3 regions of the Streptomyces venetus genome follow, and region 1 is predicted to be linked to each of the others. Evidence: riboswitches for the same ligand, from Rfam matches in the RefSeq annotation. Region 1 holds a riboswitch; each other region holds the start of a gene.
What was found. A riboswitch is a leader RNA that binds a small molecule or an ion and turns the genes downstream of it on or off. The one in region 1 is predicted to bind cobalamin.
Positions count from the first base shown of each region.

Region 2: linked by a shared signal. The riboswitch ahead of ABEA82_RS12135 (CbtB domain-containing protein) and the one ahead of ABEA82_RS35235 (ABC transporter substrate-binding protein) in region 1 are both predicted to bind cobalamin.
Region 3: linked by a shared signal. The riboswitch ahead of ABEA82_RS26015 (energy-coupling factor ABC transporter permease) and the one ahead of ABEA82_RS35235 (ABC transporter substrate-binding protein) in region 1 are both predicted to bind cobalamin.

Region 1 is NZ_BAABET010000014.1:67,057-77,382, reverse strand. It holds gene ABEA82_RS35250 (hypothetical protein) at 1-49, opposite strand, end outside; gene ABEA82_RS35245 (ABC transporter ATP-binding protein) at 107-886, opposite strand; gene ABEA82_RS35240 (FecCD family ABC transporter permease) at 916-1,929, opposite strand; gene ABEA82_RS35235 (ABC transporter substrate-binding protein) at 1,926-2,942, opposite strand; cobalamin riboswitch at 3,026-3,186, opposite strand; gene ABEA82_RS35230 (CoA-binding protein) at 3,283-3,690, shown strand; gene ABEA82_RS35225 (4-hydroxybenzoate 3-monooxygenase) at 3,761-4,984, shown strand; gene ABEA82_RS35220 (ArsR/SmtB family transcription factor) at 4,986-5,345, opposite strand; gene ABEA82_RS35215 (cation diffusion facilitator family transporter) at 5,406-6,575, shown strand; gene ABEA82_RS35210 (YbaK/EbsC family protein) at 6,593-7,150, opposite strand; gene ABEA82_RS35205 (cupin domain-containing protein) at 7,194-7,766, opposite strand; gene ABEA82_RS35200 (DMT family transporter) at 7,864-8,721, shown strand; gene ABEA82_RS35195 (acyltransferase) at 8,767-9,564, opposite strand; gene ABEA82_RS35190 (gamma carbonic anhydrase family protein) at 9,678-10,205, shown strand; gene ABEA82_RS35185 (DedA family protein) at 10,282-10,326, opposite strand, start outside.
Region 2 is NZ_BAABET010000003.1:498,042-508,367, reverse strand. It holds gene ABEA82_RS38835 (MTB12 C-terminal domain-containing protein) at 807-1,433, shown strand; gene ABEA82_RS12140 (CbtA family protein) at 1,520-2,290, opposite strand; gene ABEA82_RS12135 (CbtB domain-containing protein) at 2,315-2,536, opposite strand; cobalamin riboswitch at 2,572-2,701, opposite strand; gene ABEA82_RS12130 (histidine phosphatase family protein) at 2,813-3,397, shown strand; gene ABEA82_RS12125 (FtsX-like permease family protein) at 4,138-6,576, opposite strand; gene ABEA82_RS12120 (ABC transporter ATP-binding protein) at 6,570-7,304, opposite strand; gene ABEA82_RS12115 (sensor histidine kinase) at 7,490-8,734, shown strand; gene ABEA82_RS12110 (response regulator) at 8,747-9,406, shown strand; gene ABEA82_RS12105 (ScbR family autoregulator-binding transcription factor) at 9,504-10,211, shown strand.
Region 3 is NZ_BAABET010000008.1:174,016-184,341, reverse strand. It holds gene ABEA82_RS26035 (maleylpyruvate isomerase N-terminal domain-containing protein) at 1-343, opposite strand, end outside; gene ABEA82_RS26030 (energy-coupling factor ABC transporter ATP-binding protein) at 621-1,475, opposite strand; gene cbiQ (cobalt ECF transporter T component CbiQ) at 1,472-2,221, opposite strand; gene ABEA82_RS26020 (energy-coupling factor ABC transporter substrate-binding protein) at 2,227-2,595, opposite strand; gene ABEA82_RS26015 (energy-coupling factor ABC transporter permease) at 2,592-3,299, opposite strand; cobalamin riboswitch at 3,330-3,514, opposite strand; gene ABEA82_RS26010 (serine/threonine-protein kinase) at 3,592-4,926, opposite strand; gene ABEA82_RS26005 (MDR family MFS transporter) at 5,111-6,397, opposite strand; gene ABEA82_RS26000 (ABC transporter permease subunit) at 6,394-8,277, opposite strand; gene ABEA82_RS25995 (GNAT family N-acetyltransferase) at 8,343-8,879, opposite strand; gene ABEA82_RS25990 (VOC family protein) at 9,560-10,326, opposite strand, start outside.

The DNA.
Region 1 (10,326 bases):
TGCGCAGCACGAGGCGAGCGTAGGCGGGTGAGCGCGCGCGTGCAGGCATGTCCGGCACTTTCCGGCCACCGTGGCGGGATTCCCCCACCAATGACACGGTCACCGCTCATGCCAGGGTGCCGAGGAAGCGTACGTGGGGCCGGCGTTCGGGACCTTCACGGCTGACGGCGGCCCGGACGCCGTACACCTCTGCGATGAGCTCCTCCGTGAGGACGTCACCGGGGTCGCCGGACGCCACGACCCGGCCCGCGCTCAGGACGACGACGCGGTCGCAGTACATCGCCGCGAGGTTGAGGTCGTGCAGGGCGACGACGGTGGTGACCGGCAGGCCTGTGACCAGGGCGAGCAGGTCGAGCTGGTGGTGGATGTCGAGGTGGTTGGTGGGCTCGTCCAGGAGGAGTTCGCACGGCTCCTGGGCGAGCGCGCGGGCGATCTGCACCCGCTGGCGTTCGCCGCCCGAGAGGGTGTGCCAGGGCTGGCCGGCCCGGTCGGCGAGGCCGGTGCGTTCCAGGGCGGCACGCACCGCCCGCTCGTCGTCCGCCGTGCCGGCCGTCCAGGCGCGACGGTGCGGCACCCGGCCCAGCCGGACCACGTCGACGACCGTCAACTCGACCTGTGTGTCGGCCTGTTGCTCGACCACCGCGAGGCGGCGGGCGACGGTACGGCGGGGCAGGTCGCCCAGCGGGGTGCCGTCGAGGGTGACGACCCCGGCGGTCGGCGTGAGCAGCCCGGCCAGCAGCCTGAGCAGCGTGGACTTGCCGGAGCCGTTCGGGCCGAGGACACCGACGGTGGAGCCGGTCTCCGGCGCGAGGACGACGCCGTCGAGGATGAGGCGCCCGTCGGCGCGACGGCTGATCCGGTCGGCCCGGAGCCCGGCGCCCTCCACCGGCTCCCCCGCACGCGTCCGCACCCGGCTCACCGCACCCTCCGTGTCCGGTACAGCACCGCCACGAACGCCGGCACCCCGATCAGTGACGTCACGACTCCCACCGGCACCTCCTGCGGATCCAGGGCTGTTCGGGCCAGGGTGTCCACCCACACCAGGAACACCGCACCGGCGAGGGCCGTGACCGGCAGCAGCCGCGCGTGGCCGGGACCGGCCAGGGCCCGGGCGGCGTGCGGCAGGACCAGTCCGACGAAGCCGATCGCCCCGGCCGAGCTGACCAGCGCGGCCGTGAGCAGGGCCGTGACGCACAGCAGCACCAGCCGGGTGCGGGCCACCGACACCCCGAGGGCGGCCGCCGCGTCCTGCCCGAAGGCGAAGGCGTCGAGGGTACGGGCGTACGACAGGCACACCCCCAGCGCCACCGCCAGGACGGCCAGGCACAGCCACACGTCGGTCCAGCCCGCGCCGCTGAGCGAGCCGAGCAGCCAGAAGAGCACGCCACGGGTCGTCTCGGCGTCGGCGGAGGTCAGCACGACGAAGGAGGTGAGCGCGGAGAAGAGCTGCATGGCGGCGACACCCGCCAGGACGACCCGGTCGGTGGTGCCGCCCAGGGTGTGACTGAGCAGCAGCACCAGCGCGAAGGAGACCAGGGCGCCGAGGAACGCGCCGGCGGACAGCGAGAGGGCACCGCCGCCCACGCCCAGGACGACGACCAGGACCGCGCCGGTGGAGGCGCCCGAGGAGACGCCGAGGACGAACGGATCGGCCAGCGGGTTGCGCAGCAGCGACTGCATCACCGCCCCGCACACGGCCAGCCCCGCGCCGCACACGGCCGCGAGCAAGGTGCGCGGCAGGCGCAGCTGCCAGACGATGCCGTCCCGGATCGGCGTCAGGTCGGAGCTGCCGAGCCCCAGGTGGGCCGCGGCGACGGACCACACGTCGGTGACCCGGATGTCGGCCGGGCCGACGGTGATCGCCAGGGCCAGGGAGACGACCAGCAGGAAGACCCCGCCGGCGCCGAGCGCCAGTGCGCGAACGGTCACTTCGCGAGCCCGAACTCGCGCAGTCCGGCGGCGACCTGCTCCACGCCCTCGACCGTGCGGATGGTCGGATTCATGGCCTGCCCGCTCAGCAGCACATACCGCTTGTGCCGGACCGCGTCCATGTTCCTGGTGACGGGGTTGGACTCCAGGAAGGCGATCTTCTTCGCGGCCGACTCCGCGGTCTGCGACTCGCGGGTGAGGTCTCCGATGACGAGGACGTCCGGATCGCGGTCGGCGACCGTCTCCCAGTTGATCTGCGGCCACTCCTCGTGCGTGTCGTCGAAGACGTTCTTCGCGCCGAGGGCACGGGTGATGATGCCGGGCGCTCCGCAGCAGCCCGCCATGTAGGGCGACTCGGAGTTGGCGAACCAGTACAGGAGGGTGACGTCGGAGGCGTCGATGCCCTTCGTGGCCTTCGCCATCCGCCGCTGGAGGGAGGCCACGAGGTCGTCGCCGCGCTTCCTCACCCCGAAGACGGTCGCGAGGTCCCGTACCTCGCCGTAGATCGTGTCGATGCCGAGCGCCCCGGCGCGCGTGCCGTCGCCACCGGCCGAGTTGTCCTTTTCGGCGCAGTCGGACGGGGAGACGTAGGTGGGCACGCCGAGCTTCTCGAACTGCTCACGGGTGGCGACGCCGCCCTTGCCGAGGGTGGAGACGAAGGACGCGGCGACGAAGTCGGGGTCGGCGTCCAGCACCCGTTCGAACGACGGGTTGTCGTCGGCGATGCGCGGCACCTTCGCGTTCGCCTTCGCCAGGCCCTTCATCACCGGGTCGGTCCAGGTGGCCGTGCCCGCCATGCGGTCGGCGAGGCCGAGGGAGAGCATGATCTCGGTGGTGCCCTGGTTGAGGGAGACGGCGTGCTCGGGCGCGGCCGGGACGCGGACCTCGTGGCCGCAGTTGTCGAGGGTGACGGCGGCCTTCACGGTGTTCGGCTGCGCGTCGCCGCAGCCGGCCAGGAGGAGGGAGCCGGCCGTGAGCAGGACGGCGGCGCGGGCGGGTCGGGCGAGGGGCACGGACACCAGTCCTCAGTCGTCGAGGGCCCGATCGCGGAGCCCGGTCGTACGGTGCTCCCCCGCCGCGTGCGGCCGCGGGGGCCGCCAGCAGGTCTTCGGACTCGGGTTCACCCGGTGCGGGACGCCTTCCCGGACGACTCGCACGCCGTCCAGTGGCCGAGGCCCCGCCCGTCCCCCTCACCGCTGCGCGTCAGTTCCGGATTCGCACCGGATTCCCTGACCCACGTACATGGGTTCGACTGGCCTCGGCAAGCTATCACGGGGGCCGCCGGGGAATCACCGCGCGCCCTGCGCCGTTCTCCGGAGAGCAGGTCATTCCCGAGGTCGGAGGAGGCCGCCGGTGTACGGCGACGAGGAAACGGTCCGCAGGATCCTCACGGAGCTGGGCGACACCTGGGCCGTGGTGGGCCTGTCCTCGAACCAGGCGCGCGCGGCGTACGGCGTCGCCGCCGTGCTCCAGCGGTTCGGCAAGCGCGTCGTGCCCGTGCACCCCAAGGCGGAGACGGTGCACGGCGAGCGGGGGTACGCGAGTCTCGCGGACATTCCCTTCGACGTGGACGTCGTGGACGTGTTCGTGAACAGCGACCTGGCCGGTGCGGTCGCGGACGAGGCGGTCGCCAAGGGCGCCCGGGCCGTGTGGTTCCAGCTCGGGGTCGTCGACGCGGCGGCGTACGACCGGACCCGCGCGGCGGGCCTGGAGATGGTGATGGACCGCTGCCCGGCGATCGAGATCCCCCGACTCGGGTGACCGCGGCGGTCCCCGAGGCGGGGGCCCACCGGCCCGGGTCGCGTGCGGGGCGTGCCTCCATAATGAGCCCATGACCCACGCCGCCCCGCCTCCGAACTCCTGCACGCCGCAACGTTTCCCCGTCGTCGTCGTGGGCGCCGGGCCCGCCGGGCTGACCGTCGGCAACATCCTGCGGGCCGCGTCCGTGGACTGCCTGGTGCTGGAGACCGAGACCCGGGAGTTCGTCGAACAGCGGCCCCGGGCCGGCGTCATCGAGGAGTGGGCCGTGCGCGGCCTGGAGAAGCGGGGCCTCGCCCGGAACCTGCTGGACCGCGCGGAGCTGCACACCGCGTGCGAGTTCCGCTTCGAGGGCGAGCGGTTCCGGTTCCCCTTCGGCGAGCTGACGGGAAGTCACCATTTCGTCTATCCACAGCCGTTGCTGGTGACCGACCTGCTGCGTGAGTACGCCGACGTGCGGGGCGGGCAGGTCCGGTTCGGGGTCCGGGACGTGCGCCTGCACGACATCGACAGCGACCGCCCCTCGGTGTCGTACACCTGCCCTGAGACGGGTGAACAGCAGGTCGTGCACTGCGACTTCGTGGCCGGCTGCGACGGGGCACGCGGGGTGACCCGGGCCTCCCTGCCGCCGGAGCGGGTCCGTGTCGCACGGCACGACTACGGGACCGGCTGGCTGGCCCTGCTCGCCGAGGCCCCGCCCTCCGCCGACTGCGTGCTGTTCGGCTGCCACGCGAACGGGTTCGCCGGGCAGATGCCGCGCAGCCCGGAGGTGACCCGCTACTACCTCCAGTGCCCGCCGGGCGACGACCCGGAGAACTGGCCGCACGACCGCGTATGGGCCGAGCTCCAGGAGCGGCTCGGGGCGACGGGTGTGCCGCCGCTGACGGAGGGCCGGCTGATCGAGAAGCGCGTGCTGGACATGCACGACTACGTGGTCGAGCCGATGGTGCACGGCCGGCTCCACCTCGCCGGCGACGCGGCCCATCTGGTCGCGCCCATCGCCGCCAAGGGCATGAACCTGGCCCTGCACGACGCCTTCCTGCTCGGCGACGCGCTGGTGGCCCACCTGAACGACGGTGACGACAGCGGCCTCGGCGGCTATGCGCAGGCGTGCCTGCGGCGGGTGTGGGACTACCAGGAGTTCTCGCAGTGGCTGGCCGAGGTGTTCCACGGGCCGGCGTCGGGCGACCCGTTCCGCGCGGGCACCTCGATCGCCCGGCTGCGCCGCCTGTTCTCCTCGCCCCTGGCGGCCGCCGCCTTCGCCGAGAAGTACCTCGGGACGGCCGCGCGGCACTGACTCAGTCGTGGACGGGCCGGTCGGTGAGCCGGTGGTCGGCCACGTTCAGGGCCTCGTCCACGAGCCGGCGCAGATGGCCGTCGCGGAGTGAGCAGATCACCCGGCGGCCCTCCTTCCGTGTGTTCACCAGACCCGCGAGGCGCAGGCGGGCCAGGTGCTGGCTGACGGCCGGCCGCGCCGCCCCGCACGCCTCCGTGAGCGTTGTGACATCGGCCTCTGCCCTGGTCAGGGCGTGCAGCAGGGCGAGCCGGGTGCGGTCGCCGAGCAGGGCGAGGAGTTCGGCGGCGAGCGCGAACTGTTCCTCGCCCGGGGTGCGCGGATACGCATCGTCCGCAGGTGACAGGTGCATGCGTGCGCTCATACGCACATAATGGCGCCATGGGCGTGGGCACGTCCACGCGCGCACCGGAAGGAGACCCACGTGAGCGATCGGCACGACCACTCGCACGGGCACGGGGACGCCGACCACCCGCACGGGCACGGGCACGGGGACGGCGGCCACGGGCACGGGCACCAGTACGAGGGCCATGTCCACGAGCACGCCGGCCACGGGCACGGGCACGGCGACCACGGGCACGAGGGTCACGCGCACGGCCACTCCCCCGACGGCCTCCGCCACCGGCTCTCCCACCTCCTCACCCCGCACTCCCACGAGACGGCCGACAAGGTGGATTCCGCGCTGGAGTCCTCGGCCCGCGGCATGCGGGCGCTCTGGGTCTCTCTCGCGGTGCTCGGCGTGACGGCGCTCGCGCAGGCGGTCGTGGTCGTCGCCTCCGGCTCGGTGGCGCTCCTCGGAGACACCGTGCACAACGCCGCGGACGCGCTGACGGCCGTACCGCTCGCGATCGCGTTCGCGCTGGGCCGACGCGCGGCCACACGCCGCTTCACCTACGGCTACGGGCGGGCCGAGGACCTGGCGGGGCTGGTGATCGTGCTGACGATCGCCGCGTCCGCGGTCTTCGCGGGCTGGACGGCCGTCGACCGCCTCCTCGCCCCGCGGCCCGTCGAGCACGTTCCGGCGGTCGCCGTGGCCGCCCTCGTCGGATTCGCGGGCAACGAGTGGGTGGCCCGCTACCGCATCCGCGTCGGCCGGGCGATCGGTTCGGCCGCGCTGGTCGCCGACGGACTGCACGCCCGGACCGACGGATTCACCTCACTGGCCGTGCTGTTGGGCGCCGGGGGCTCGGCCCTGGGCTGGCAACTGGCGGACCCGATCGTCGGGCTGGCGATCACGGCCGCGATCGCGCTGGTGCTGCGGGACGCGGCGCGGGAGGTGTTCCGGCGGGTGATGGACGCGGTCGACCCCGCCCTGGTGGACCGGGCGGAGCGGGTGCTGACCGAGGTCACGGGCGTGCGCGGCGTGGGTGAGCTGCGGCTGCGCTGGATCGGTCACCGGTTGCGTGCCGAGGTGGCGGTCGTGGTGGACGGCGACGTGACGGTACGCGAGGCCCACCGCATCGCCGTCGAGGCCGAGCACGCACTGCTGCACGCCGTGCCGCGCCTGACCGCGGCGCTGGTCCACGCCGACCCGGCGCCGTCCCCCGGCGAGGCCGACCCGCATCTGCCGCTGGCCCACCACGCGATGGCGTAGACCGGGAGCGGCGCAGGTCAGGCGAGCCCGAGCCCTTCCAGCACCACCGCGCCGGGCAGCTCCGCGAACGCCTTGCCGGGCACCAGCAGCTTGCCGCGCCGGCGGCCACTGCCGACCAGGACGTACGGCAGGTCGGCGACGGCCGCGTCCACCAGCACGGGCCAGTCGCCGGGCAGTCCGAGCGGGGTGATGCCGCCGTACTCCATGCCGGTCTCCCCCGTCGCCGTGTCCATCGGAGCGAACGAGGCCTTGCGGGCACCGAGTTGGCGGCGTACGGCGTTGTTCACGTCGACCCGGGTGGTGGACAGCACGACGCACGCCGCCAGGGTGGCCTCGCCGCCGCGCTTGCCCGCGACGACCACGCAGTTCGCGGACTGCTCCAGCAGGTCACGGCCGTAGTGCTCCACGAAGGTGGCGGTGTCGGCCCACTCCGGTTCGGTGTCCACGTAGAGGATCTGCTCGGCGGGGACGCTGCCCCGCCAGGTGCGTACGGCGTCGGCGACCGGGCTCGTCAGCTCGTCGAGGCAGGCGGGGGCCGGGCGGGCGTCGTCGAAGTGTCCGATGGGTGTGCGCATGGCCGCACGCTAACAACACCGGGCCGTCGCAGGGCCGGGCGGCTCAGGACACGGGCGGCACCGAGACGGCCATCATCATCTCCATCGGCAGGTCCCCGGTGTTGCCGTACGTGTGCGGGGTGTTGGCCTCGAAGGAGACGCTGGCGCCCGCGGGCACGCGGTACTCCACACCGTCGACGGTCAGCGTCAGCTCCCCGGCCGTGACGTGGAGCAGTTCGACGGTGCCGGCGGGGTGCGGGTCCGACGGGCTGCTCTCGCCGGGCATCAGGCGCCAGTCCCACATCTCCAGGGGGCCGGGCGCCTCGGTGCCCGCGAGCAGCCGGTTGTAGCTGCCGGACTCCGTGTGCCACAGCCGTACGGCCTGCTCGGCGGGGACGATGCGGACCTTCGGGCCCTGCTCGTAGTCGAGGAGCGTGGTGATGCTGACGCCGAGCGCGTCGCCGATCTTGACCACGGTGCCGAGGCTGGGGTTGGTGCGGGCCTGCTCGATCTGGATGAGCATGCCGCGGCTGACACCCGCCCGGGCGGCGAGCACGTCCAGGGTGAAGCCGCGCACCGCGCGCCAGTGCTTGACGCTGCGCGCCAGGGACTGGGTCAGCAGGTCGAGGTCCGACACATTCCGTCCAATATTCTGTATGACACAGTGCAACAGACTGCACTATGGTGTGGTTGACCTGATCGTTCACCGAACTGTACTGCGAGGCATCCGTACGATGACAGCGCTCTTCGCCCTGGCCACCAGCCTGCTGTGGGGACTCGCCGACTTCGGCGGCGGACTGCTGACCCGGCGCACCCCCGCGCTCACCGTGGTCGTGGTGTCGCAGTCGATCGCGGTGACCGTGCTCGGCGCGGTCGTGGTGGCGACCGGCGGCTGGAGCGAGGCGGGACCGCAGCTGTGGTTCGCGGTGGCCGCCGGTCTGGTCGGGCCGGTGGCGATGCTCGCCTTCTACAAGGCGCTCGCGCTGGGCCCGATGGGTGTGGTCTCGCCGCTGGGCTCGGTCGGGGTGGCCGTGCCGGTGGGCGTGGGTCTGGTGCTGGGCGAGCGGCCCGGCGTGCTGCAGTTCGTCGGCATCCTGGTCGCCGTCGCGGGCGTCTGCCTCGCCGGCGGCCCCCAGTTCCGCGGCGCCCCGGTACAGCGCCAGGCCATCGCCCTGACCCTCCTCGCGGCGTTCGGCTTCGGCGCGGTGATGGCTCTGATCGCCGAGGCGTCCGCCACGCTGACCGGCCTGTTCCTCGCCCTGTTCGTGCAGCGGGTGACGAACGTCGCCGCCGGTGGACTGGCGCTGTACGTGTCGGCGCGGCGCGGTGCGCCCGCCCTGCCGGCGGACGGTTTCCCCTGGCGCTCGCTCCCGGCGCTCGCCTTCGTCGGCCTCGCGGACGTCGCGGCGAACGGCACGTACTCGATCGCCGCGCAGCACGGCCCGGTCACCGTCGCCGCCGTGCTCGCCTCGCTCTACCCGGTGGTGACGGCGGTGGCCGCGCGGGGCGTCCTGCGCGAGCGGTTGCGGGCGGTGCAGGCCGCGGGGGCGGGGCTGGCCCTGGTGGGGACGCTCCTGCTGGCGTCGGGCTGACCGGGCTCACCAGGCCGTGCCTTCACCGGCGCTGGAGCACGGGTATCAGACCCCCGGCTCCAGCCCGGCCATGCCGGGCGACGCCTCCTCGTCCAGCTCCGCCAGTCGCGCCGCGGTCTCCTCGTCCAGGTCCGACAGGGCGCGCAACTGCTCGGGCGTGACGCCCTCCGGTATCGGCACCGGCGGTGGGGTGCGCAGCGGCGGCTGCCAGCCGTCGGCTGGGGTCCAGCGGCGTACGACGCGGGCCGGCGCGCCCGCCACCACGGCATGGTCGGGCACCGTGCCCCGGACGACCGCCCCGGCGGCCACCACCACGTTCCGCCCGATCCGGGCCCCGGGGAGGATGACCGCGCCCGTGCCGATCCAGCAGCCGGGTCCGATCTCCACCGGCTCCATCCGCGGCCACTGCCTGCCGATCGGCTCGTGAGGATCGTCGTAGGAGTGGTTCGTCGACGTCACGTAGACGTACGGACCGAAATAGCAGTCGCTGCCTATGCTGACCGTGGTGTCGGCGATGACGTGGCTGCCACGGCCCAGGACGACGCCGTCCCCGAGGCGCAGGATCGGGTCGGGGCCGAGGTCGAGGTCGGGCATCAGGCCGGCGGTGAGGGTGACCTGCTCGCCGATGATGCAGTGCGCGCCGAGGTGGATCCAGGGTTCGCCGAAGACCGTGCCGAGCGGGAAGGCGAGTCTGGTACCTGTTCCCATCGCTCCGAAACGGTAGCGCCCGGGCTGCTCGGCGGAGACGGAGCCCGTGCGTTGCGCCCAGGCCCAGCCCGCGTGGACGGCGCGCTGCGCGAGGCCGCGCCGCCAGGATGAGAACGTGTTCTTGCGCTTCGGCACGAGGTCACCGTACTCAGCGGTAGCTCACCTCGTGGCGTCGGAGGCCTGTGATCTTCGCCCCATCGGGTGTCGTACGGTTTGCGCGTTGTCTACGACGTTTTCTGGAGGCGGACATGGGACAGCGGGCGATGATCACGGGAATCGGCGGCAGGGAGCCGCAGGTCGACCCGGAGGCGTTCGTGGCGCCGACGGCTTCGGTGATCGGGGGCGTGACGCTGGGCGTGGGGGCGAGTGTCTGGTACGGGGCCGTGCTGCGCGGTGACGTCGAGTCGATCTCCGTCGGGGCGAGCAGCAATGTCCAGGACAACTGCACCTTGCATGCCGACCCCGGGTTTCCCGTGACGGTGGGTGAGCGGGTGTCCATCGGGCACAACGCGGTGGTGCACGGGGCCACCGTCGAGGACGACTGTCTGGTCGGTATGGGGGCGACCGTGCTGAACGGGGCGGTGATCGGGGCGGGGTCGCTGGTCGCCGCGCAGGCGCTGGTGCCGCAGGGGATGGTGGTCCCGGCCGGGTCGCTGGTCGCCGGGGTGCCTGCCAAGGTGAAGCGGCCGTTGACGGAGGAGGAGCGGCAGGGGATCTCCCTCAACGGCACGATGTACGCCGAGTTGGCGAAGGCGCATCGCGAGGTGCACGCGTAGGTGGTTCGGGCCGTGCGGGTGGGTTGTGGCTGGTCGCGCCGCGGCGAAGCCGCATGTCGACACAGCCCCGCGTCCCTCAGGGAAGCTGCGGTTCTGTCGCTTCCTGGTTCTGGACCGTCTT
Region 2 (10,326 bases), on a different contig from region 1:
TAGGGCTCCTTCGCGTCCGCCGGTCGGGCGGGCGCGGTGCTGGCGGTGTGGGGGCGCGCGGGCACGCCGAGCCGCGATCCGCTGCCTCGGGGCGCGGACCCGGTCACGGCGTGGGGGTCGCCTACTGCCGCCAGAGGCAGTGCTGGGCGCACATGGACCGGCCGTGTGCGGGTGGGCGGGCATCGTCCCTAGCGCCGTCACGGCCCGGAAGTGCGCTCGGCACGGGGCGGTCGACGACCGGATCGGCCGGCTGAGGCGTGCGGGCCGGGAGGTCTGCCTCGCCCCTCACGCGGTCAACCGCATGGTCGAGAACTTCCCCGGTGTCACCATGTGTGTGTCCATGGGCGGCCCCGAGCGTCACCGGCGCCGCGGCCTCCACTGCGGGAGCGGTCACGGTGAGCGGCCTATGGGGGCTCAGGAAGCCCGGCGCATGCGCACCCAGCAAGTGGGTGGCTACCAGCAGGATCAGTCCGATGAAGAGGACAGACGGCGCGAGGCGGCGCTGAGCGCGGCTGGCGGCCATCAGACTGATCACGCACGCATCGTAATGAATCGACAGCACAGGGTCATGATCCGGCGCGCTGAGCACCGCCGATCCACCGGATCAGAGTCTCTGGATGCCCCAGAAGGCGGCGATGAGCACGGCGACCGCCGCGGCCACCACTGCGACGGCCCACGCGGCGCGCCGTATCCACGGGCTCACACTCCTTCGATGCCCGGGATGCCGCACACCATGCCGTGTGGAGGATGAGCGCGGGGAAGGGGGGGAACACGGGACAAGAGACACCTTCGAGGAGGAAGAGGCCATGGGGCCAGGCCGGCGATCGCTCTGCGCCGTCGTCATGGCAGCCGCGCTCTCGTCATCCGTCATTTCCTGCACGGACGACGAACCCCGGCCCCAGCCCGTCCCGTTCTCGACACCGGCCGGAACTTCGACTCGCCCCCTCCCGCCCACCACCTCCGCTACCCCCACGCCGACCGCAACCGCCCCCGAGGATCCGGCAGAGGCAGAGGAGCAGGTCCGCGACTCCTGGGCTCGCTTCTTCAGCCCGGAGACCTCGGTCGAGGAGAAAACGGACGTCGCTGAGAACGGCGGTTTGTACCAGCTGATGATCGAGGCACTCGCCAAGGACCCCAAGACCCGCGCCCTACGAGTGCGCGTCGATGCGGTGACCTTCACCTCCGGTCTGCACGCCCGTATCGACTACACCCTGTTCTCCGGAGACCGGAAGGTCGAACCGGACGGCCCGGGGACGTCCGTGCGGCAGGGAGACACATGGAAGGTCTCGGCGAAGACCGTGTGCTCCCTGACGAAGTACGGCGACGACGTCCCCCAGGCCCCGATCTGTTCGGAGCCCCGCGGCCAGGGCCCACGGGTCGGAGCCGCGCTGCCCGCACAGCACGGGCCCGCGCCGGGAGCATCCAACCGGTGACGGCTGTGTCCCGAACGCCGACTGTGTCCCGAACGCGGTGGACGACCCCGCCGGAGTCTCCGGTCGGGGCCGTCGGAAGGACGTGCTCACTGCGGCACGGGGGCTTTCCGTGTGCCACTGCTCTGTTCACCGGCACCGGCCCTCGAGGGAGCCATCACCCGTTCGGCGAGAGCTCCGAAGACCAGCCCGAAGGCAGTCCACAAAGTCACCTGTACGGCGAGCGCGGCCAGCCGGAACTCCCACAGCACGGCGGCCGGGAAGTGCTCCGGGACCTTGTTGAAGGACGGCAGGAACGCGTACGCGAGCCCGACGGCCAGGACGAAGAACGCGCCCGCGGCGACCGTTGCGTTCCAGTTGCCCAGCCGTGGCGCCAGGCGCTTGCCCAGGATCACCGCGCCGACGGTGAGCAGCACCCCGAGCACCATCATCAGGAAGTACAGCGTGGTGCGCTGGCCGATCGTGTCGGGATCACCGACCGCGGGCGGATTGGCCGGGTACTTCAGGAACGGCACGACGTACACGGCGACAAGGCCGGAGGCCGCGAGGAGCAGTGCACTCGCACGCGGCCCGAAGCGCCCGATACGGCCGAGCGCGAAGCAGTACGCGAGGGCGGCGATGCCGCCGAAGGCGACACCATAGATGAGTACACCGGTCGACAGGCCGGCAGTGGACTGCACGGTGCGGCTGACGACTTCCACGCCGTGTTCGTGTTCGTGGGCATGCGCTTCCTCATAGGCGATCGCCGCGTCGACGCTCGGCTCACCCAGGAAGTAGGAGACGAGGAGCGCGAGCAGGCCCGCGGCGAGTCCCGCGAGCATGCCGCGCACCAGAAGTTTGCGGACAGTTGCCGAGTTCATGGGCTCGTGCGTTCCCTGCTGCCGTCAGTGGCAGGGGAAGCCGAGCAGGTGGCGGGCGTCGTGCACCCATTCGTGAACGTCCTCTCCGCTCATCACGGAGGTGGCGCTCTGCTCGACCCCGACGAAGTAGAGCAGGACCAGCATCAGGATGCCGAAGAAGACCGCCCAGGGCGCGATGGCGCCGATCGGCAGTTTGGCGGGTACGGCGGTGGGTGTGGTGGTCGGCTGAGCGACAGACTGCGCCATGGCAGGCCCTCCTGGGGAACTCGCGTCCCGTCTCGGTGGTGCACAGGACGACGGGGCGGGTCTGACTTGCGCGGCCCGCACCAGGGGTGCGAACCGGGCTTACAGTGGCGCGACCGTGCCGGAATTCCACCGGCTTCCGCGAAATCCGTCGTCGATATCGACGAGAAGGTACCGCGCGGGGAGCGGTCGGCCAAGGGCGCGTGGAAGCACGACATTGAGGCACGGGGGCTGTGAAGTGCCTGAGACAGCAGCGGCGTTGGAGGCCAGGGCGGACGTATGACGAGCCGAGTGACGTTGATCTCACCAGCCATCAGCGCGGCGCTGCGGGAGGCCCGCTTCGACGACGGGTGCCCGTTGGACGCCTCCGGCCTGAAGCTTGCACGGGCATCGGCTGAGGGCCTTCCGCCGGTGGACCGTGCCTGGGTCGCTCCAGCAGTGCGCTGTCGTGAAACGGCGAAGGCTCTCGATCTGGACGCGACTGTCGTACCCGAGCTGGCCGGGCTGGATGTAGGGCGCTGGCGTGGCGCGACCCTGGCCGAGGTGAGCACACAGGAGCCGGCGGCAGTGGGCGAGTGGCTGGCGGATCCGGAGTCGGCACCACACGGCGGAGAGTCGGTACGGCACTTCTGCGATCGGATCGCCGCGTGGATGGAGTCGGCCGCGGAGTCGGCAGGCCGGAGCGTCGCCGTGGTGGAGCCGGAGGTGGTGCGGGCCGTGGGGGTGCGAGTGCTCGGCGCCCCAGAGTCGGCATTCTGGCGGATCGACGTCCCGCCTCTGTCCACAACGGAGCTCAGCGGGCGTGTGGGGCGCTGGAACATACGGCTCGGCCAGCCTCTCAGGCAGCCGACCGAGCCGCCCTGACAACGTCCTCTGGGCATATGAAGCCGCCGCTCAGAGCCTCGAAGCCCCGGGGCGCTACACCGTGCGAGGCAGCCAGGGCGCACCGGGGGCGGTCAGGGCGGCGGTCCGGTATGGAAGGTTCGGGGCTTCAGCCTCGCGTCCAATGGAGAGCATGACTGATCAGCCCTCGTCCACGGGGCTGCGCGGTGGAACCCTGGGACTCCACCCACCAGTGTTCGTCAGCCGCGGTGCAGCCAAGCCCTCTGGCGGCTCCCGACCGGAATGCCACTGGCGCTGTGACGATCGACAGGCGTCAAGCCCAGGTAATCAGCCCGCCCCTTCTCCTCCCCCTCCTCAATGTCCTCGCGGGCCTCACGTCCGGGCCGCAGCGACCACAGCAGCATCGTGAGCGCTGATCGGCAGCAGGAAACGTAGAACATGCGGGCACAGCGAACACTCCGGTGTCGGTTAAGGCACGCCGAAGCCAGGCGTGCATGGTGACGTGGTGCGGTGGAGTGCCGTGTGGTTACGGCGCGCAGGGCTGGGCCCGGTGCAGCAGGACCGTGAGCCGCTGCGGGCATGGCAGTGACGCTGCGGGTAGCGGTCGGCGCGCCGGCCGGGGCAGCGGTGTACCCGCCAGCCTCAGGACGAGGCCGATGACGTACAGCAGCCACGGCCACCAGCCACGCACCGTGCCACCATGTCCCGCACCACTCGTCGTCTGACCGTGGCCGGGATCAGCACGCGAGGGGCGCGGTACGTCACTCCCGCACACCCGCCAGCTCCACCGGGCGTCGGCGCAGGGCGAGCGCGGCCGGGACGGTCGCGGAGGCCACGGCGAGGACGGCACAGGCCGCCGTCGTCATGCCCAGGGCCTGCCACGGCAGCGTGATCGCGGCCGGGGCCGACAGCAGGGCGAGGGCGCCCCCCATTCCGGCCAGGTTCACGGCGGCGACCAGGAGGCCGAGGAGCGCGCCGGCCGCCACCACCGCCAGGGCCTCCGCGCCGGTCAGCCGCAGCACCTGCCACCGGGTGGCACCGGCCAGCCGCAGCGCCGCCAGGTCGCGGACCCGGTCGGACGTCGCCATGACCATGGTGTTGGACACCGAGATGCCCGTGTAGAGCAGGGCGATGCCGAGGACCAGCAGGAGGCCGAGGCGGGTGGTGCGGTTGGTGCCGGGGTGGCTGTCCCGGATCCACTGGTCCCGGGTGAGGACCTGCCCGTTCCCGGCGCCGAGCGCCGTGCGCAGGGCGGTGGCCACGGCTCCCGGCTCCGCCCCGGCGGCCAGGGCCACGTCCACCCGGTCGACCGTGGCGCCGGGGGCGTTGCGCGGGGTGAGGTAGACGCCGTTGCCGCCCGTGCCGGTGGTCATCACCGCGGCGATCCGCAGGGTGCGCGGCGTCCCGTCGCCCAGCCATACCCGGACCCGCTCGCCCACCCGGTGCCGCTGCCACTCCTCGTTGACGATGATCGAGTCGTCGTCGAGGCCGCCCACCTCCCCGGCGGACAGCGGCAGGCGCGCGGTGGCCGCCAGCGGGCCGGGGGCCGCGGCACGGGCCTCGGAGCGCACCAGGGCCACGCCGTCCTCCAGGACGTGGACGGCCGTGGAGGACGAGGGCGAGACGACCGTGCCCGGTACCGCCCGCAGCTTGCGCAGGGTGCTGGCGTCGAAGCCCGTTCCGCCCGCCGGGGTCACGACGAAGGCGGCGGTGGTGCGTTCGTCCGTCTCGGCGGCCCTCGCCCCGTTCAGGGTCGCGGTGGCGCCGAGCAGGGAACCCGCGAGGGCGACCGTGACCAGGACGGGGGCGGCGAGGGCGGCGGTACGGCGTACCCCGGCGGCGGTGTTCTCCCGCACCAGCAGGGCGCAGGCCCCCGGCAGCGGGGCGAGCAGCCTGACCAGGGGACGCAGCACGAGCGGGGAGAGCAGGGCGGCGGCGCTGATCAGCAGCATGGGCCGGCTGACGTAGGTCTTGCGGTGCAGCAGGTCGCCCGGGTCGCCGGTGAGCGCGAGGGCCAGGGTCACCGCGGCGGTCAGCAGCAGGGCCGTACCGCACAGCAGGCGGCCCCGGGGCAGGGTCCCGCTGTCGGCGGACGCCTCGCGCAGTGCCTCGGTGGGGCCGGTGCGGCCCGCCCGCCAGGAGGCCGCGGTCGCCCCGCACAGTGCGACGAGCAGGCCGGTCCAGAAGGCCGCGTGGTAAGGCCAGGTGGCAGCGACCAGGGTGAACCAGGCCGGGGCGAGGCCCTCGTCGACCACCCACGCGGCCAGCAGCGGTGCCCCGTGGGAGCCGAGCGCGCAGCCGGTGGCCGAGGCGAGCGCGCCGACGGCGAGGGCCTCGGCGAGGACGGTCCGGCGGATCTGGCCCGGGCTCGCCCCGGCGGAGCGCAGCAGCGCGAACTCCCGGCGCCGCTGGGCGACCGCGAAGGCGAACGTCGACGCCACGACGAAGAGCGACACGAAGGCGGTGACACCGCCGGCGGTGCCGAACAGGGCGTTCATCGCGGTGAGCGCCTCGGCGTCCCGGTCGGGGTCGGTGTCGGCGAGGCGGCGCGCGTCCCCGGTGAGCACCTGGGCGCTGTCCCGCACGGCCTCCCGTACGGCGGCCGGTTCGGCGTCGACGACCAGTTGATGGCTCACCGGCCGCAGGTGGGCGGCCCGCGCGTCGGTGAAGAACACGGCGTGCTCGAAGCCCCGCGAGGTGAGGGTGCCGACGACGCGCAGTGTGCCCCGGTCGGTGCCGAGTCGTGCGCCGGGGCGTGTCCAGTCGCCGGTGACGGCCACCTCGCCGGCCGTGCGGGGTGCCCGGCCGGCGGTGAGGTCGTACGGGGCGAACGCGGCGGTGGACCAGGGGTGGCCGACGAGATCGGCGGGGCCGCCCTCGGCGCGCACGGCGAAGGACCGGTCCTCGACGACCCGGCCCAGCTCCTTCAGGCGCGCGACGGCCGCCGCGGGCACCGGGCGCGGGTGGGCGAGCCGGGCCTCGCGGTCGCCGGTCGGTGTGGGGACGCGCAGCGTGTCCGGTCCCTTGACGACGACCGGCGCCGCCGCGAAGCGTTCGGGCGCGCGCTGCGGGGCGGCGGCCGACGAGGCGAGGGCGAGGCCCGTCACGGTGAGCAGGGCCACGCCCAGCGCGAGCGCGACGAAGCTGCCGGTGAAGGTGACCCAGCGGGTGCGCAGGGTGCGCAGGGCGACGCTCAGCACGGGACGGCCTCCAGGCGGGTCATGCGCGCGGCGACGGCGTCGGCGCTCGGAGCTGTCAACTCCCCGTGCACGCGCCCGTCGACGAGGAAGACCACGCGGTCGGCGTACGCGGCGGCCACCGGATCGTGCGTGACCATGACGACCGTCCGGCCGTCGCGGTCGACCATGTCGCGCAGCAGCCCGAGCACCTCGTGGCCGGTCCGGGTGTCCAGGGCTCCGGTCGGCTCGTCGGCGAACAGCACCTCCGGCCGGGTGATCAACGCCCGGGCCAGGGCGACGCGTTGCTGCTGGCCGCCGGAGAGCCGGGCCGGTCTGTGCCGGGCCCGGTCGCCGAGGCCGACCTGCTCCAGCGCCTGGCGCACCCGGGCTTTCGGGACGCGGCGGCCGGCCAGGCGCAGGGGCAGGACCACGTTCTGCTCGGCGGTCAGCGTGGGCAGCAGGTTGAACGCCTGGAACACGAACCCGACGCGTTCGCGGCGCAGCAGGGTCAGCCGCCGCTCGCTCAGCCCGGTGATCTCGGTGCCGCCGACGGTGACCGACCCGGAGGTGGGCCGGTCCAGGCCGGCCGCGCACTGGAGCAGCGTCGACTTGCCGGAGCCGGAGGGGCCCATGACGGCGGTGAACGTCCCGGCGGGCAACGCCAGGGAGACCCCGTCGAGTGCCCTCAGGGGGCCGTACGTCCTGGTGACCGAGTCCAGCCGGACGGCGTCGTGTGCTGCGTGTGTCATGGCTTTCCCACCTCGTGTCGATGTCGCTTCCACGAAACCGGGCGGGGGCGGGCCGGCGCAGTGCGGCGGGGCCTAGACCTGGGGTAGGGCCAGGCCTACCCCCGGGCCTCCCTCTGGGCCCATGGCCGGGGCCGCGAGGGGCTTCTACGGTGATCCGCATGCACCCTCCCAACGTGTGGCGGGCCATGGCCCGGCCCGGCTATCTGCTGTCGGCGTGGCCCTGGCGGTCGGCCGGTTACCTGCTCACCGGCGCGGTGACCGGCGTCTTCGTGCTGGTGGGGATCGTGACGTCCGTGGCGGCCGGCGGGGTGCTCGCCCTGGCGCTGGTCGGGTTGCCGCTGCTGCTGGGGACGGCTCTGGCGGGCATTCCGGTGGCGGCGCTGGAGCGGCTCCGGCTGCGGCTGGTGGACCCGGGCCCGGCGCCCGACCCGCATGAGAGGCCCGGGGAGCCGGGTCTGCGGGCCTGGCTGTGGACGCGGCTGCGGGAGCGGGCCACCTGGCGCGAGTTCGGCCACGCCCTGCTGTTCGCGGGGCTGTTGTGGCCGGTGGACGCCCTCGCGTTCACCGTCTTCCTGCTGGGCCCCCTGACCGTGGTCGCGACCCCGTTGATCGTGGCCATCGCCGGTGAGGCGAAGGTGCTCAAGGTGTGGCTGGTGTCCGGTTGGCCGGCGGCCTTCGGCTTCGCCGTCCTCGGGCTGGCCCTGCTGGTCGTGGGCGCCTACCTGCTGGGTGTCGCGGCCGGTGCCCGGGCCGGTCTCGCACGGCTGCTGGTCGCCTCGCGGGAGGCCGACCTGGGGGCCAGGGTGGTCGAACTGGCCCGGTCCCGCGTGCGGTTGGTGGACGCTTTCGAGGCGGAGCGGCGGCGCATCGAGCGCGATCTGCACGACGGGGCCCAGCAGCGGCTCGTCGCCCTGACGGTGACCCTCGGCCTGGCCCGGCTGGACACCCCGCCCGGCCCCCTGGCCGACCAGCTCGCCAAGGCGCACGCGGAGGCGGGCACGGCCCTGGCGGAACTGCGCGAGCTCATCCACGGCATTCACCCCAAGGTCCTCGCCGACTACGGCCTCGAAGCCGCCGTGGCCGACGCCGCCGACCGCTCGGCCGTGCCCGTGGACGTCGACCTGGAGCTGCCCGGACGGTTGCCCCAAGCCGTCGAGGCCGCCGCGTACTTCGTGGTGTGCGAGGCGCTCGCCAACGTGGGCCGGCACAGCGGGGCGAGCCGGGCGGAAGTGAGCGGCGGGCACCGCGACGGCCGGCTGGTGCTGCGGATCCGCGACGACGGGTGCGGTGGCGCGCGGGCCGGGGAGGGCAGCGGACTGACCGGACTCGCCGACCGGGTGTCGGTGCTCGATGGCAGACTCTCCCTGTCCAGCCCGCCCGGCGGGCCGACCCTGCTGCGTGTGGAGATCCCTTGTGAACCTGCGAGTTGAGCGGCCGTGACGCTGCGAGTCGACCGGCCGCTGCGCGTGGTCCTGGCCGAGGACAGCGTGCTGCTGCGGGACGGACTGGTCGGGCTGCTCGGCCGCTGCGGACACGAGGTCGTAGCGGCCGTCGGGGACGCCGAGGCACTGGTCACGGCCGTCGGGGAGCACGACCCCGACGTGGTCGTCACGGACGTGCGGATGCCGCCCGGCTTCCAGGACGAGGGCCTGCACGCGGCCGTGCGCCTGCGCGCGGAGCGGCCCGCGCTGCCCGTCCTGGTCCTCAGCCAGTACGTGCAGCGCCGCTACGCCGCCGAACTGCTCGACTCCGGTGACGGCACGGGCGTCGGCTACCTGCTCAAGGACCGTGTCGGCCAGGTCGAGGAGTTCGTCGAGGCGCTCGGCGAGGTCGCCGACGGCGGCACGGTCGTCGACCCCGAGGTCGTACGGCAGTTGCTGCGTCGCCGCCGCGATCCCCTGGAGCGGCTCAGCCCACGCGAGCGGGAGGTGCTGGCGCTGATCGCGGAGGGCAGGTCCAACAGCTCCATCGCCCGCGAACTGGTCGTGTCCGAAGCGGCCGTGGGCAAGCACGTCTCCGGCATCCTCACCAAGCTGAACCTGCCGCCGGCGGACGGGACGCACCGCCGGGTACTGGCCGTGCTGGCGTATCTGCGGGCGTGAGGCCGGCCCAAGGCGCCGCGCCCGCCCCCGCGTTGTAGAAAAACCATCGAGTTGGTTTCATTGCGTCGCCCATCAGAGCCGTGCAGGGGAGCCACGGGTGACCAAACAGGACCGGGCCGTCCGGACCCGTCTCGCGCTGATCCGGTCGGCCGCCGAGCACTTCGAGTCACGGGGATACGTCAGGGCCAGCCTGGCGGAGATCAGTGCGGGAGCCGGAGTCAGCTCCGGCGCGCTGCACTTCCACTTCGTGAACAAGGCCGCCGTGGCCGAGGCCGTCGAGCACGTCGCCGCCCGCGCCCTGCGCCGGGCCGCGTCCCGGAGCCGCGGTGGTGACGGGTGCGCCTTGCAGCGCCTGGTGGACGTCACCCACCACGTCGGCCGGCTGCTGCGCGCCGACGTCGTGGTGCGCGCGGGGCTGCGGCTCAACGCCGAGGCGGCCACCGGGCGGGTGCGTGACCTGCGCCGGGAGTGGCGGGAGTGCGTGCAGGAGCTGCTGGCCGAGGCGGAGCGGAAGGGCGAACTCGCCGCCGGGGTGCCGCCGCACCGCACCATCGCCGTCGTCCTCGCCGCCACGACCGGCCTCGAGGTGCTGTCCCGGGACGACCACGGCTGGCTCGGTCGGCACTCGCTGACCGACCTGTGGCACCTGCTCCTGCCGTGCGTGGCCGCACCGCACGTGGCCGTCGCCCTGGACCCGGCGGGGAGCGGGCCGCACCTCGTGGAACCGGACACCGACGCGGATGCGGATGCGGACGCGGATGCGCCGCAGGGGGACACCGACCGGGCAGGGCTTGCGCTGCGGTAGCGGTGTCGCGGCCTCCCTCCGCCGCCCTTCACCGACGTCCCACAGCGTTAAGTCATGGGCAAAACAAACCGGTTGCCAAGTTTTTTCCGTCGCTCGCATCGGACGATGGTTCCCC
Region 3 (10,326 bases), on a different contig from region 1:
GCAGGGCGGCGCGGCCCGCCGCGGAGCCGACGTCGTCCAGGTGGAACACGAGCAGCCTCGGGTCCTCGTACGCGGCGGCCAGCCGGACCGTCAGCGCGTCGAGCGGGTCCTCGCCGGTCGGCGGTGTGGCGCTGACGTCCCAGTAGCTCACCGCGTCCCGGGTCGGTTCCCGGTCGGACGGGGTGGTGAGGGTGATCAGGACGTCCTGGGCGTCGATGACCAGATGGCACACCAGGTCCCGCACCAGCCAGCCCGTACAGCCGGACGGCCGCGCGAAGTCCTCGTCGCGGAGCCCGGCGACCGCCGTGCGCAACGCCGTCCAGGAGCGTGAGAAGAGATCCACGTGATCCACGTCGGCAACGTAGTGCCGGCCGTCGGGGCGGACAAGCGCATTTCGGCGGTCGATGTGCCCGACCGGTCCGCACGCGACCTCTGCGTCACGCGCCCGGGAACTCCCATGCGCTGCCGACCAGTTCAGCCGCACACCACTCTGGCGGCCCCGAGAACTCCTGGGGCCGTCGGTAACGCCTCTGCTGTCACATGGGCCTCTCCCGACCCCTGAGCACCTCCTCCGTGCGGCCGAGGCGACGGCGAGCTGACCCGGCCGGGTGCGCCGACGCTCAGCCGCCGGCCGCACCCAGCCGTTCCGTCGCGAGGGCGGCGAGTTCGTCCGCGGTGCGCGGCCCGGGCGCCGACTCGGTCAACAGCCCCTGGGCGCGCAGGAGATCCGTGGCCGCGGCACCCCACGGCAGCCGAAGCCCCGCCTCCCGGAGGAGATCGGTGCGGGCCAGCGCCACGGGGGCGGGCCCGGTGCGGACGCCGGACGGGGTGAGCAGCGCCGCGTCGTCGGCCCAGCGCAGGGCGAGGTCGACGTCATGGGTGGCCATCACCACCGTGGTACCGGTCTCGCGAAGCCTGTCGAGTGTGGTGAGGAGGCGTTCCTGGCCGTCCGGGTCGAGGCCGGCCGTCGGCTCGTCGAGGATCAGCACCCGGGGCCGCATGGCGACCGCGCCCGCGATGGCGGTGCGTTTGCGCTGCCCATAGGAGAGCAGATGGGTGGGCCGGTCGGCCAGGGCGGTGATGTCCAGCGCGGCGAGCGCCTCCGCCACCCGCGCCCGCACCTCCCCGTCGGGCAGACCGAGGTTCAGCGGACCGAACGACACGTCCTGTTCGACGGAGGCCGCGAACAACTGGTCGTCCGGGTCCTGCACCACCAGCTGGACGGTCGTCCGCAGCCGCGTCAGGCCCTTGCGGTCGTAGGTCACCGGCTGCCCCTCGACCGTCAACCGGCCCTCGTCCGGGCGCAGTCCGCCGCTGAGCAGCCGCATCAGCGTGGTCTTGCCGCTGCCGTTGCGGCCGAGCAGGGCGAGCGCACGCCCCTCGGCGATGTCGAAGTCGAGGCTGCTGAGCACGGCGGGGCCGTCCTCGTAGGCGAAGGACGCGCCCCGCAGGGCGACGAGGGCGGGCTCGCTCATGTCAGCGGCCTTTCCAGTGCGAAGGTGAGGACTGCCAGCGCCGCGAGGAGGGCACAACTGGCGGCCGTGAAGCGGACGGAGACGCGGGCTTCGGGCAGCAGGACGCGCAGCGTGCCGTCGTAGCCGCGCCCGGCGAGACCGGCCTGGAGGCGGGCCGCCCGGTCGAAGGCCCGGACGAACGCGGTGGCGCCGAGCCCGCCCAGCGAACGCCAGGCGGCGGCCCGCGAGGTGTGCCCGAGCCGGGCGGCCTGCGCGTCGCGGACCCGGCGCACGGAGTCCAGCAGCAGGAAGCTCATGCGGTACGTCACCAGCGCCACGTCCACGACGGGCGCCGGGATCCCGGCCCGGACCAGCCGCGGCAGCAGGTCCGACATGGGCGTCGTGAAGGCGAACAGCAGCACGCCCAGGGAGGCCGCGGAGGTGCGTAGCAGCAACTCACCGGCCCGGACCGGCCCGTCGTGGGCGAGGGAGACGAAACCCCCCGGGCCGCCGACCTGGACCAGCAGCGTGACCGCGCCCGTCACACAGAACCCCAACGGCACCCGATAGGCCCGCCACAGCCGTTGCCAGGGCACACCGGCCGGACCCAGCAGCACCACCAGGGCCGTCACGAGCACCAGGGCCGCGCCCGGCCAGGGCGGCAGCGAGACGGCCAGCACGGTCAGCCCCAGCCCGAGCACGGCCTTGTCCACGGGATGACGGCGGCGCCAGCGACTGCTGTGCGCCGCAGCGTCGATCGGCAGCACGCGACTCAGGCCCTCTCGACCGTGGACTCCTCGGCGGCGTCATGCTCCTGGCTCGCCGCGACCCGCTCCAGTGCCCGCTGCTCGCCCTGCCGCCGCCCCCGGCGCAGGCCGAAGTAGTAGGCGAGGACACCGGCGCCGAGCGCCGCCTGGAGGGAGAACAGGGCCGACTCGATCTCACCGGACGGCGGTTCGTACAGCGGCGAGAACCACGGCTTGTAGTCCGGCTTGATCTCGGTGATCGCCGTCTCGGCTTCGCCGTCGGAGCCCGTGAACGGCTCCTTCTTGTGGTCGCCGAGGCCGAGTGCGAGCGGCAGCACGGCGAGCGCGGCCACGAGGACCAGCAGCAGAACGTTGATCTTCGTGTTCCTGCTCATCGGGTCACCGCCTCGGTCCCGGCCTCGGTCCGGGACCGCTTCTCGGCGAGGAGCACACCCAGCCGGGTCAGTTCGCCCTTGCTGGACTGCACCAGCAGCCGCATCACGAGCACCGTCAGCAGACCCTCGCTCACCGCGAGCGGAATCTGCGTGACCGCGAAGATGGAGCCGAACTTGCCGAGCGCCCCCAGGAACCCGCTGCCCGGGTCGGGGAAGGCCAGCGCCAGCTGCACGCTGGTGACGCAGTAGGTGGACAGGTCGGCGACGAACGCGGCGAAGAACACGGTGACCATCAGCGGCACGTCGAACCGCCGCAGCAGCTTGTACACCGCGTATCCGGCCCAGGGCCCGACGATCGCCATGGAGAAGACGTTGGCGCCGAGCGTGGTGAGACCACCGTGCGCGAGCAGCAGGGCCTGGAAGAGCAGGGTGATGGTGCCCAGCACCGCCATGATGGGCGGCCGGAACAGGATGGCTCCCAGGCCCGTGCCGGTGGGGTGGGAACAACTGCCGGTGACGGAGGGCAGCTTCAGGGCGGACAGGACGAAGGTGAAGGCGCCGGAGGCACCGAGGAGCAGAGTGCTCTCGGGATGCTCGCGCACCTCACGGGTGAGTGACCGGGCCCCGTGGATGACGAACGGCGCCGACGCGACGCCCCAGGCGACCGCGTGCGCCGGAGGAAGGAAACCCTCGGCTATGTGCATGGCTCAGCAGACCCTCTCCAGCACCTCGTGGATGGTTGACGCGCCTTGGCCGGTCTCCTGGCTCACGGGTCCCACCGCCCGTACTCCGCCTTCCCGGGTCCCTGAGGACCCAGTGGCCGCCCGCGAGGGCCGGAGCCGGACTTCCCGATCACAGTGGCGAGGGCCGCACCGGCATCACACCGGATTTCCCGTTCACCAAGGCGTGGTGACAGTAGTGCCGGGACGAGGGCGATGACAAGCCACCCGAGGGGGCGCGCAAGGGGCGCCCCCCGGCACACCGGCGCAGAACTCCTCAGTCGTCGCCCTCGTCGTCATCGTCCCCCGCGCCCTCCTGGGACGGCTCGGGCTTCGCCTCCTGGGGCTTGTCCGCCTTCTCCGGCTTGGTGTCGCTCGTCTCCTCCGTCGGGGCCGTGGAGCTCGGTTCCGGGGCCGCGGAGGTCGGGGGAGCGGGCGCCGTGGTGGAGGGAGTGACATCGGCCACTGTGCCGACGGTCGGCGCCCCGTCGCCCGCCGGGGCGGACCCGAGAGGGTCGGCGGACTCGGCTGACGAGGGGGCGGCAGGGCTGCTCGCGGACGGGGACGCGTCGGGTTCCGTGCCCTGCGTCGCGGTGTCGTCGGGAGCGAACCACATCATGCCGGCGAGCATCGCGGCCAGGAAGAGGGCCGCAGCGGCGGCCGTCGCGGCCACGCGCGGCCGGTTGCCCGGCGCGTTGCGCGGAGCGGCACGACGTGAACGCCCCTCCCGGGCGGTGCGGGACCCCGTCGGCAGCGCGTACGTGGCCGGGGCGGAGCTCTCGGCCGCCGCGTACGTTCCCGGCTCGGAGGGCGGCGCCGGGAACGCGGCCTCCGGCAGCGGCTCGGGCAGACCCCGCCAGGCGCCGCCGGCGAACCACTCGGCGGTCTGCTGGGCCGTGGGCCGGTCCTCGGGCCGCTTGGCGAGCAGGGCGAGCAGGTAGCTCTCGAAGGCCGGCGGGAGACCGGTGACACCGAGTTCGCGAGGCGGCACGGGGGTGTTGTCGAGATGCTGGTGGAGGAGCGCCACGGCGGTGTCCGCCTGGAACGGCGGGCGGCCGCTGAGGAGCTGGTAGAGCACGCAGCCCAGGGAGTACATGTCGGAGGCGGGGCTCGCGGGCTTGCCCAGGGCCCGTTCCGGCGCCAGGTAGAGGCCGGTGCCGACGATCTGGCCGGTCGCCGTGAGTGCCGCGCCGGGATCGTCGAGGAAGCGCGCGATGCCGAAGTCACCGATCTTGAGCGTCCCGTGGACGTCCAGCAGCAGGTTGGCGGGCTTGACGTCCCGGTGCACGATGCCCTGCTCGTGCGCGGCGGCGAGTCCGGCGGCGGCCTGCGCGGCGAGGGTCGCCACCCGCTCGGCGGTGAGCGCGCCGGAGACGGCCAGCACTCCGGAGAGGCTGTCACCGTCGACCAGTTCCATCACCAGGAACAGCCGGTTGTCGTGCTCGCCGAAGTCCAGGACACCGACGAGGTTGGGGTGGTTGAGACGCCCGGCGGTCTGGGCCTCCAGACGGAACCGGGAGGCCGCCGTCGCGTCCGTGTCCTGCGGCAGCAGTAACTTGACGGCCACCGCCCTGGCGAGCATCTGGTCGTACGCACGCCAGACTTCTCCCATTCCGCCGCGCCCGATCTCAGTGTCCAGCCGGTAGCGGCCCGCTAGCAGCACTCGTCCTCGTCCTCATGCTCGTGGGAAGGTCGTCGCCGCAGGCGCAACTCCCCGCTTTCCCGCGGAGGTTGATGTGGGGGTGCCGCAGCCGACCCAGGATACTGGCGCCACGTGACCGCCGTGGCCACCCGTGTCAGGCGGCCGCGCCCTCCACCCGGCGCGGCAGCAGCGTCACCGCGAGGGCCGTCACGGCGGCGAGGACCAGCCAGGGCACGGCGGCCGGGAGGCCCAGGTCGAGCAGGAAGCCGGTGGCCGCGCTGCCCGCGAGCACGATCAGACCGGAGACGGACGACAGCGCACCCGTGTAGAGGCCGATCCGGCCTTCCTCGGCGAGGTCGGGCACCCAGGCCCGGGCGGCGGGCACGACCAGCATCTGCCCCACCGTCAGCAGCACCACGAAACCCGCGGCCGGCAGCAGCCCGGCGACGCCCGTCCAGCCGGCGGGGCGCGTGACGGCCACCACCGCGAAACCGGACGCGATCAGCAGCAGCCCGGCGGTCATGGAGCGGTGCAGGTCGAGCCGGTCGCCGGCCCACCCGGTCACGCGCAGCTGAGCGAAGACCACGAGCACCGAGGAGAGCGCGAACAGCCAGGACAGCGGCGCCTGGGAACCCGCCGCCCGCTGCACCTCGTCCGGAAGGGCCAGGTACAGCTGGTTGTAGGCGAGCAGGTACGAGCCGTACGCGCCGCACAGCGCCAGGAAGCGGCGGTCGCGCAACAGCGTCCGCACCCCGCCCCGCCGCGGGGCGCGGCCCCGGCCCGGGATGTGCTGCGGCATCAGCCACAGGTGCCCGGCGAGGACGAGCACGAAGACCGCGGCTCCCGCGAGGCACGCGGTGCGGAAGTCGACGGCGAGCAGCAGCCCGCCGAGCAGCGGGCCGGCGAAGGCCCCGATCTGGCCCGCCACGCCGAACAGGGCCAGGACGCGGGTGCGCGCCCCGTGCCCCGCCGCTTCCCAGTCCACCGCCTGGCGGGCCACCTCGGACTCCACGGCGGGGGAGAACAGCGCGGCGGCGAAACCGATGACCAGCACGGCGCCGATCACCGACCAGGTCGTCTCCGCGTACCCGAGCCACGCGAACCCGGCGATCCGCAGCACGCATCCCGCCAGCACCACCGGGCGGACTCCCCACCGGTCGACGAGCCAGCCGCCCACCACGAACAGCCCCTGCTGACTGAAGGTGCGCAGCCCGAGGACGAACCCGACCAGCCAGCCCGCCATGCCGATCGCGGTGCCCAGATGCTCGGCGAGGAACGGCAGGACGGCGTAGAAGCCGATGTTGAAAGCGAGTTGCGTCAGGATCAGCAGCCGCAGCAGCGGCGAAAGCCTCTTCCAGAGCCGCCAGGTGCTCTCCCGCGGAGCCCTGGGCGTCGTACGGGAGGCGCCAGGGCCCAGGACACGGGAGGTGGGGTCGGTCATCGTTTTTCCGCCGGTGGGGTGGGCACAGGGCTCAGCAGGGCGTCGGGCTGGTGCGACTGCCGCCGCGGCGCGGGCATGACCCGTGCCCCGGGCGGGCCGGCCGGTCCGCCGGACCGCTCCCGCCGCCGGGGCAGCCGTTCACGCCGCCGGGGCAGCCGTACACCCCCGGCCGCCGTCACCGCGAGCGCTCCCAGCAGGGCGAGCACGGCGGCGGGGAAGAGGACGGCCCACGGGGCCCGTTCGGCGTACGGCTGGTTCTCGGCGAGCAGCAGTCCCCACTCGGGAGACGGCGGCTGGGCGCCCAGACCGAGGAAGCCGAGCGCGGCGAGACCCAGCGCGATGCCGGGCAGCCGGATCAGCGCGTGCCGGGCCACCGGCGGCAGGACGGCCGGCAGCAGTTCGTACCGGAGCAGGTGGCCGCGCCCGGCGCCCAGGGCGCGGGTGGCGGCCAGGTGCGTGGTCGCGCGCTCCTGACGCAGCAGTGCGGAGGTGTGGGCGGCCAGCGGGGACCAGGCGACGGCGCCGACGGCGAGGGCGGGCGTCCACGTACCGCTGCCCGCGGCCCCGGCGACGAGGAGACCGGCCGGCACGGGCGGTACGGCGCTGACGGTGTCGACCAGCGGCCCGGACAGCCTCGGCAGCAGCCCCAGCAGCAGTCCGGTGACGAGGGCGGCGGCGCTCACCGCCAGGGCGATGCCGAGCGTGGTGAGCGCGCCGTGCGAGACCCGGGCGAGGACGTCCCGGCCGAGCGCGTCCGTCCCGAAGGGGTGCGCCGGGGACGGGGCTTGCAGCCGGGCGAGGGCGTCCAGGGCGAGGGGGTCGCGGGGCAGTCCGAGACCGATGACGGCGGTGAGCAGCGCCCCGTACAGCAGCGGCAGGGCGCGGGGCGCCGGCGGGCCGGGCCGGTGCAGGGAGTGCAGGGCGCCGTCGCGCAGCGCTGGCCCGGTCAGCAGCCGGGCCGCGAGCCGGGCGAGGACGCCGGCGGCGGCCGCGAGCAGGACCAGGGCGAGCGTGCCGGTCCGGAGTACGGGCAGATCCTGGGCGAGGGCGGCGTGCAGGGTGAGCCGGCCGAGGCCCGGGATGTCGAAGATCTGCTCCACGGCGACGGAGCCGCCGGTCAGGCCGACCACGAACAGGCCCAGGTTGGGCAGCAGTCCGGGCACACAGCGGCGCACCGCCTGCCGCGCCACGGACTTCGGCGGGACACCGCGCGCCGCTGCGGCCAGCGCCCAGGGTTCGGTGAACGCGCCGGGCAGCAGGTCGTCCAGCAGCCGTCCGAGCAGCGCTCCGGCGGGCAGGCCGAGGGCCAGCGAGGGCAGCACCATCCACGGGGGCCCGTACCAGCCCAGCGCGGGCAGCCAGCCCAGCCGCACACCGATCACCGAGGCCAGCACCGAGGCGACCAGGAACTCGGGCAGCGCGGCCAGCATCGCGGTCACCGTGCCTCCGCGCCCGCGCCCGCGCCCGCGCGCGCCGGGCCGGCCGCGGGCGCCGAGCCGGAGCGTCCGGGCGCACACCGCGGTCACGGTGGCCGCGGCGACCAGGAGGGCCCCGGCCATCAGCAGCAGCGACGCGCCGAGCGCCTGCGCGACGGAGGGCAGCACCTGGGCGCCGGACACCCACGAGGTGCCCGCGTCCCCGTGCAGCAGTCCGCTCAGCCACCGGCCGAGCAGGGCCGAGGGGCCGTCGTCGAGCCCGAGTTCGTCCCGGATCGCGCGCAGCGTCGCGGGCGTCGGGTCGCGGTCCGCCGAGCGGGCTTTGAGTACGGTCAGCGCCGGGTCGGTGCGCGACAGCCACGGCAGCAGCCCGATCGCGCCGACCAGGGCGGCCGCGAGCACGGTCCGCCACAGCAGTGTCGGGCCGCCGCCGCGCGCGAGCACGCGCAGGTGGGCGAGGCCCTTGGTCAGGGGTGGGATCGCGGTGTTCAGTGTCGTCCCCGGGGTGGTCAGGCGAAGGGAATCTCGAAGTGCACCACGCCGCTGCCCCCGCCGGGCACTTCCTCCCGCTCGTCGCACACCACCTTGCCCTGCGACCGCCACAGGCCCATCGCGCCGGGGGAGTGCGGATAGGTGTGCAGATACACGGACCGGTAACCACCGTCGGCCCGTGCGAAGTCGACCAGGCCTTCCACCAGCCGCCGGGCCAGCCCGCGCCGCCGGTGGCCGGAGCTGACGTACACCCGCCGGAGCTGAGCCGTCTCGCCGGAGGGGAACCGTTCCGCCAGCCAGCGCGGGTTCGGCGGATGCGCCGGTCCGCGCGCGTCCAGCGCCCCCGTGGCCGCCACCGTTCCGTCCCGCTCGTCCACGGCGACCAGCAGCGTGTGGCGCGGCGGTTCGACGTAGAACGACACCGGGTCGATGATGTCGGCGTGCCAGCCCGGCACATAGCCGGTGCCGAAGTCGCGGTACACGGCGTCCAGCATCACCACCCGCGCCCCGTCGATGTCCGCAGGTGCGGCCGTCCTGATGCTGTAGTCATGCATTTGCGCATCATATGCAAATAGCCTCTGAGGCCCCTGAGCCCGGTCGACATCCGGCCGCAGGGCACCGACGTCTCGGCCCTGCCGCCGCTGCGCCTGAGCCACCGGCACGGCTCACCCTGCGGCTGCGCTTCGAGCGTCCGAAGCGGCACCGCCCCGGCTGCGACCGGCCCGAGGAGGGCACGGTGAAGGCCGAGCCGCCACCCGGGCAGGAGTGCCTGATGAGCGTCGGCGACCGCACGTACCACTTGGAGGAGGTTCACTGGCACACCCCCTCCGAACACACCGCCGGCGGGGTGGCGTTCCCGATGGAACAGCACCTGAAGTGGGCAACGACGACCGCGGCCGGTGAGAAGGAGTACGCCGTCCTCGCGGTCTTCGTCCACCCGGGCGAGGCCCACCCCTCCCTGGACCGGCTGCTGGGCTCCGCCCGCCGGGACGAGGACCCCTGGGACGTGCCGGACGTCGAGCTCGGCACGCTCGTGCCGCCCTGCACCGAGTCCTACCGCAACGTCGGGTACAGGCGTCCGCCGCCGCGCTGGCGCACTACCGGAGCCTCTTCCCCGACGGCAACGCCCGCGAGGTGCAGCCGCTCGGCGACCGGCGTATCGCCGGCGACGTCATCGCTGGTGGTGAGGCGCGGGACGGGGCGGTCCGCCAAGGCCGCGCACGGGTACGGCCGCTCAGCTCCCGGCCGGGGTGAGCACGACGAAGTCCGCGTTCGCCGGGTCCAGACAGACGGCCAGCCTGCCGACGCCCTCCACGTCCGCGGGGCCCATCTGTACGCTGCCGCCGTTCCCGGTGACCGCGGCCACCGCGGCGTCGCAGTCCGCCACGGCGAAGACCGGGTGCCAGTACGGTCGCCCGCCCGCCAGTGACAGCTGCTCCTTGCTCAGCTCCATGAGGCCGCCGTGCATACGGTCCTCGGGGAGACCGGCGGGGGTGATCAGGGTGTATGTGCCCGCGCCGCCCGGCAGCTGCGTGTCGCTGAACTGCCAGCCGAAGAGTCCGCCGTAGAACTCCTTCGCGGCCGCGGCGTCGCTCGTGTACAGCTCGGTCCAGCACAGCGAGCCCGGCTGGTCCACCAGGTCGACCCCCTTGTTGGTCCCCGGCTGCCAGACGGCGAACTGGCCTCCCAACGGGTCGCTGTACTGCGCCATCCGGCCCCACTCGTCGAGGTCCATCGGAGCCACCCGCACGGTGCCGCCCGTCTGCTCCACGGCCTGCGTCGTGGCGTCCGCGTCGGTGACGCTGTAGTAGATCATCCAGGCCGGGCGCGCCCCTTCCTCCGTGAGCTTGCCGAGCCCGGCGACGATCTTGCCGTCCTTCCGGAACATCCCGCCTTCGAAGTCCTCGCTCTGGCCCATGGACTCGTACTCCCAGCCGAGCACAGCGCCGTAGAACGCCGCGGCGGTCCGGACGTCCGGAGCTCCGAGGTCGAGCCAACAGG